Regions from separate parts of the Psychrobacillus sp. 05T411 genome, predicted to be linked through region 2. Evidence: predicted binding sites of a transcription regulator. Region 2 holds the regulator's gene; the other holds the start of a gene.
The links. Region 2 encodes LexA, which represses DNA repair genes until DNA is damaged. Its sites were predicted from a motif close to CGAACATATGTTCG; they were not measured.
Positions count from the first base shown of each region.

Region 1: the regulator LexA is predicted to act here: its motif matches at 1,646-1,659, upstream of uvrB (excinuclease ABC subunit UvrB).

Region 1 is NZ_JBFTLO010000002.1:193,571-196,994, reverse strand. Features, by position in the region: gene AC1DFT_RS02415 (YhjD family protein) at 269-634, shown strand; gene AC1DFT_RS02410 (competence protein ComK) at 631-1,173, opposite strand; gene AC1DFT_RS02405 (IDEAL domain-containing protein) at 1,352-1,588, shown strand; gene uvrB (excinuclease ABC subunit UvrB) at 1,725-3,424, shown strand, end outside.
Region 2 is NZ_JBFTLO010000003.1:258,831-262,254, forward strand. Features, by position in the region: gene AC1DFT_RS04025 (amino acid ABC transporter ATP-binding protein) at 1-386, shown strand, start outside; gene AC1DFT_RS04030 (OsmC family protein) at 407-838, shown strand; gene lexA (transcriptional repressor LexA) at 977-1,588, opposite strand; gene yneA (cell division suppressor protein YneA) at 1,765-2,082, shown strand; gene AC1DFT_RS04045 (YneB family resolvase-like protein) at 2,079-2,726, shown strand; gene AC1DFT_RS04050 (DUF896 domain-containing protein) at 2,792-3,025, shown strand; gene tkt (transketolase) at 3,110-3,424, shown strand, end outside.

The sequences.
Region 1 (3,424 bases), on a different contig from region 2:
TATAAACGTTGCGCATTTTTTTATTGGACAATTTTCTCCGAATAAATAGAAAGGATATGATTGCCGTAGCGCTGCCTAAGCCGCATGAGCCGCAGTCATGAGCCCCACTCGGGCGCAGCACGAGTGGGCTCGTGACTGCGGCAAGCGCGAAGGTTAGCGGTCACCACGTCGCATTATCCCTAAAAAGTATTGCTTCTTAAATGTTGCATTTCTTTCTAAAAGTAGTACAATGAAATAAGAACAAGTGTTCTTGAAAAGGAGAGTCGATATGCCATTAATACCGGAAGAGGCCATCCCTTATTTAGAAAACATGATCTATCTACCAATGGTATTAACTATTCTGGAGAAGGATCGAATGATTTTTGAACAAGGTCCCTTTAAGTTAAAGCGTCCGTATGTAGCTATGGTAGAAGGAGCCGTAAAACAAGTTCAAATCGAATTGAAACAAACCCATATTTATATGAAAAGACATAGTATGAAAGTTCTTCGCGGAGAGGGAGATGATATGTTCACGGAATATGTATTTTTTCATGGAGGCTATGAAGAACATCGTCGTTATTTAAATGTCCGACTCCGCAACCGAGTGGAAGAACTACTCACTATTTATTTGGGGATTGTGGAAAATGCGCGTTAACCAAATAAATCTTTTTGAAACAGCGGATTACGAGAAGTGATTAGACTATTATTTACTAGATGACTCATTCTTTTTAAGAAATGCATATTTAGAATGTTGGCAAATCCAACTTGTCGGCTAATTGTAGTTGGAGAAGAAGGTACTTGTATCTTTTGTTCATTCGCTAAAACAATCGTACAGCCACCTTCGGAGGGATAGAAGGATTCGATGGCTCCAAGAGAAAACCATGTGTTTAAATCAGATTTTGGAGAAAGGATAGGGATTAAAATACACGGACTCCCAAAGTCATGTGCAATAAGAATAGGAAGCTTCAAATAATTTCCAATCGCTTCTTTTGATAATTTAGTTGAGTGTTGAAAAGAAGAACCGTAATAGGAACAAGAATGACGGACAATGTCATAAGGCTTTTTGCCTATAACCTTAGTTTCGCCCGAATAACTGATCGCTTTAGTAAAAACTTTGTTATTAATTACAATTGGTTGAAGTACAGCGGTGTCAAATGAAACTAGGAAAGACTTTTCTTCTTTTTTATTGAACATATACATTCACTCCTTAGTAAGTTATAACTTAATTGTAGTTAAATATGGAAAAAAAGCAAGTAAATATATCGAGTTTTTGAAATGTTTACTCTTTATTTTAAAATCGCAATTTTCCGAAAATAGTTGCAACTAACGCCAAGCTTTTATATAATGAAAAAAAGGCATCGGGGTGATGGAAATGGACAAACAATATTCATATGCAGATTTTTTAAGAGCGATGGGTCAGCCAGGAAAAGAAAGTTCTGCAGAAAAATTGTTGAACGAAATTTATCTTGATATGTTTTTGAACATTATCCACCGGGAACAAAGTAGTAAACGATTATTAGAACAGATAGACGAGGCACTGGACCAAAAAGACGAAAAAGCATTTACACAATACACGAATGCATTACAACAATTAAATAATCCAAAGTGATGGATAGAAAAGCCGCTTATGTTTAGGCGGCTTTTCTTATGTGCAAAAAATAATGAAAAAACATACGTTCGTTTTATTAGGATTCAAAAAAAGAGTATGTTAAACTGAAACTATTCAACCAGTGGGAGGCTTATCTATGGAACAAATTTTCGATTTGCAAGCTCCGTATGAGCCAGCAGGAGATCAAATAGAAGCGATAAAAGAATTAGTAAAAGGTGTTCAAGAAGGGAAGAAACATCAAACATTGCTTGGTGCAACAGGTACTGGAAAAACATTTACCATTTCAAATGTTATCCAACAAACGAACAAGCCAACCCTTATAATGGCGCATAATAAAACACTTGCAGGGCAGCTGTATAGCGAGTTTAAAGAGTTCTTTCCAAACAATGCTGTCGAGTATTTCGTAAGTTATTATGATTACTTCCAGCCAGAAGCGTACGTGCCTCAAACAGATACGTATATTGAAAAAGATTCAAGTATCAATGAAGAAATTGATAAACTTCGACACTCCGCTACCTCATCGTTATTCGAGAGAAAAGACGTCATCATTATTGCCTCCGTTTCGTGTATATACGGACTCGGAAATCCAGAGGAATACAGAGACATGGTCGTTTCCCTTCGAACAGGAATGGAAATCGAGCGAAACCAGTTACTTCGAAAATTAGTCGATATCCAGTATGAAAGAAACGATATAAATTTTACAAGGGGTACATTCCGTGTGCGTGGAGATGTTGTTGAAATTTTCCCCGCATCAAGAGATGAAAAATGTCTTCGTGTAGAGTTTTTTGGTGATGAAATCGATCGTATTCGAGAAGTCGATGCACTTACAGGAGAAATAATGGCAGAACGTGAACATGTAGCCATCTTCCCCGCATCTCACTTCGTTACACGAGAAGAAAAGATGAAATTGGCCATAGAGAATATCGAAAAAGAATTAGAAGAACAATTAAAGATATTGCGTGCGGAGGATAAATTACTAGAGGCACAACGACTAGAGCAGCGTACGCGCTATGATTTAGAAATGATGGAAGAGATGGGCTTTTGTTCAGGCATTGAAAACTATTCCCGTCATCTCACTTTACGTGAAGCAGGGGCAACTCCATATACATTATTAGATTATTTTCCAAAAGATTTTTTATTGGTAGTGGACGAAAGCCATGTTTCATTACCACAAGTTAGAGGAATGTTTAATGGAGACCAAGCAAGGAAATCAGTATTAGTAAACCACGGTTTCCGATTGCCGTCTGCACTTGATAATAGACCACTTACTTTTAGTGAATTTGAAGACCATGTCCATCAAGCGGTATATGTATCAGCGACACCTGGTCCTTATGAGCTAGAGCATACACCAGAAATGGTCGAACAAATCATTCGTCCAACAGGCTTATTGGATCCGATTATTACATTGAAACCGATTGAAGGACAAATTGATGATTTGATCAATGAAATACATGAGCGTACAGCGAAAAATGAACGGGTACTTATAACGACATTAACGAAGAAAATGTCGGAAGATCTGACGGATTATTTAAAAGAAATCGGCATTAAAGTACAGTATTTACATTCGGAAGTGAAAACATTAGAGCGAATTGAAATCATAAGAGATCTTCGTTTAGGAACATATGATGTCCTGATTGGAATCAACTTACTAAGGGAAGGGCTTGACCTACCAGAAGTGTCTCTTGTCACGATTTTAGATGCGGATAAAGAAGGATTTTTACGTTCGGAGCGTTCATTAATACAAACAATAGGACGTGCAGCAAGAAATTCGAATGGTGAAGTAATAATGTATGCGGATAAAATGACGGACTCTATGCGAAAAGCGATAGACGAAAC
Region 2 (3,424 bases):
AAATCGCTTCCCAATTGTTGAAAAGGGTCGGCTTGCAAGAAAAGGAAAATGTCTATCCTTCGAAACTATCAGGAGGACAACAGCAACGTGTAGCGATTGCACGTGCACTTGCAATGGAACCGAAAATTATGTTATTTGACGAACCAACGTCTGCACTCGATCCAGAACTAGTTGGAGAAGTATTAAAAGTGATGAAAGAATTGGCGGACGAAGGGATGACAATGGTCATCGTTACGCATGAGATGAAGTTTGCCCAAGATGCGGCGAATCGTATTTTATTTATGGCGGACGGTCAAATTGTGGAGGATGCAGAACCGAAAACGTTTTTTGCACATCCATCCACTGATCGTGCCCAAAAGTTTTTAGCGAAAGTAAATGAATTTTAACTAAAGGAGTATGATTGATAATGGAAGTAAAAGCAATATGGCAAGGTGGAAGAGCGTTTGAAGCAAAAGGACCTTCTGGTTATCCGATGGTAATGGATGCAACAGCAAACTATGGAGGACTAGGACAAGCACCAACACCAACCGAAATGTTACTTAGTTCGTTAGCGGGATGTATCGGTATTGACGTTACAATGATATTAAAACCGCATTTAGAAAAAATTGAATCCATCGAAATTACAGTAGACGGGGCTCGTCGGGAAGAATTACCAACTGCATTTACTGCAGCTGATTTATTATTCGATGTAAAAGGGGATATCGATGCAAAAAAAGTAATTCGTGCCATAAAACTTGGAGAAGAAAAATATTGTGCCGTATCTGCTTCGTTGAAAGCAGATATCTCCTATCGCTTAGTTCTAAACGGAGAAGAAGTAGAAATACAGGAAGAATCATAAAACAAAACCCTCTCACCATTTAAAGGTGAGAGGGTTTTTCGATGATTTAAACGAAAATGTCCACTTTTCGTTTAAATATGATATCGGCTCTTTGTCATCATACGGACATTCGTATCATTTGTCAAGTTTTCAAGAATTCTATTGGATATTGCGGTATACACCAACTACTTTACCAAGAATCGATACTTGGTTAACGATAATCGGATCCATCGAAGAATTCTCAGGTTGCAATCGGAAGAAAGTTTTTTCTTTGAAAAAACGTTTAACCGTAGCTTCATCTTCTTCTGTCATCGCGACAACGATATCTCCATTATTTGCAGATTGCTGTTGTTTTACAACAACATAATCTCCATTTAAAATTCCCGCCTCGATCATACTATCTCCCATAATCTCTAACATAAATAAATGATCATCAGCTGTACCGAACGTTTCAGGCAGTGGGAAAAATTCCTCAATATTTTCAATTGCAGTAATCGGAAGACCAGCGGTTACTTTCCCTACTAGTGGTACATGCACGACTCCTTGTTTTTCCGCAATCCCGTCCAGTATTTCTATTGCGCGCGGTTTCGTTGGGTCTCTTCTAATAAGTCCTTTACTCTCTAAGCGAGCAAGATGCCCGTGCACCGTAGAACTCGATGCTAGTCCAACTGCTTCGCCAATTTCCCGTACAGATGGTGGATACCCTTTTGTACGAACTTCTTCCTTAATAAAAGCTAAAATATCTTCTTGTCTTTTCGACGCTTTTTTCATTGAGTTCACCTCTTTTTTTTGGTCATTTTTCTACTAATTTCTTTCTTACTAATAGTATAACAGTCTCTCAAACTTTATGCAAACATAGGTTCTAATAAGTGTTGACAAAAACAAATGTTCGTTTTATTATTAGAACATACATTCCGAACAAGCATTCTAATTAGGGGGATTTATAGATGAACTGGATGAAAGAAAACTATTTTATTACATTATTTTTAGGATTAAGTTTCGCTTTTTTGATGACAATAATAATTTCCAATACAATGTCGACAGAACAACAGCATCAAATTAAAATAGAACAAGGTGATTCTTTATGGGAACTTGCAGATAAGTTTGCAACGAATGAACCAAAAGAAGTTTGGATAAAAAACGTGATGGTCATAAATAATCTACAAACCTCCCATATTAAAGCAGGGGATATGCTTTTCATTCCAGAGGTAAAAGATAATTTTCATTTTGATCATGGTACAGAGATAGCGAGTGATAGCAATTGAAAGCAGTCATATATTGTCGTGTGAGCACAGCAAAAGAGACACAAGAATCCTCTTTGACTAGACAACAAGAAGAGTTGATGGAATTTGCACAAGCACAAGGTTATGAAGTAAGTGAAGTGTTTTCCGACCAACATAGCGGATATGATATGGAGCGTGATGGGCTACTTGATCTACTCACATACATTAAAGAATTCGATATTAAAGCGGTTTTTGTCCAAGATGAAACCAGAATCGGTCGCGGAAATGGTCGAATGGCAGTGCTCCATTTACTGCAAAAAACTAACACTTCCGTCTTTACTTTACAAGATAAAGGAATATTAAATTTAAACGAGATGGATTCCATGCTGTTAGAAATTTTAGCGCTTGTAGAGGAGTACCAACGAAAGCTTCATAATGCCAAGATTAAACGGGGGATGAAGCGTGCTGTCTCGAAAGGATTTCGACCAGAGAAAAACTTAAAATCGAAAGGGAATCCGGAAGGAAGGGAACGTATTGATACACCTGTTGAGGAAATTGTAAGACTTAGAAATGCAGGCTTAACTTACGACGAAATAACCTCCACATTAAAAGGATTAGGCTTTGAAATTAGTAAAGCAACTGTTCATCGTAGATATATTGAATTTGTGGAGTCTCAGGAAGTGTAAAGACTTGCACTCTGACGGTTTTTTCCTTACCTTTATAAGAGGTACAAAAGGAAAGGATGATATATATGTTAAGTAAAGAAAAACTAGCGCGAATTAGCGAGCTCTCTAAAAAATCTAAAACAACAGGTCTATCTATAGAAGAAGCAAAAGAACAAAGCGCTCTAAGAAAAGAATACTTAGAAACGTTTCGCTCTACGATGAGAGATACGATTGAGAGTGTAAAAATTATTGATCCGGCAGGAAATGATGTTACTCCAGCGAAAGTACAACAAGCGAAAAAAGGTAAGTTTCTGAATTAATCATTTCAGAAACCATTGATAATAGGTGCATTGTTGTCTAAACTAGTACTATAGTTAAAAATTTTGTTCGAGAGGATGTCATTTATGTCATTACAGTCAGATTTACTTGCAATTAATACAATTCGTACCTTATCTATTGATGCAATTGATAAGGCAAATTCAGGCCATCCAGGTCTTCCTATGGGAGCAGCACCAATGGCTTATACCTTATGGACAAAACATTTACGTCACAACCCTAATAATCCTAACTGGTTTAATCGTGACCGTTTTGTATTATCAGCAGGTCATGGTTCCATGCTTCTTTATAGTCTTCTTCACCTTGGTGGATATAACCTACCAATGGAAGAGATTAAAAACTTTAGACAGTGGGGCTCTAAAACTCCAGGACATCCAGAGTTT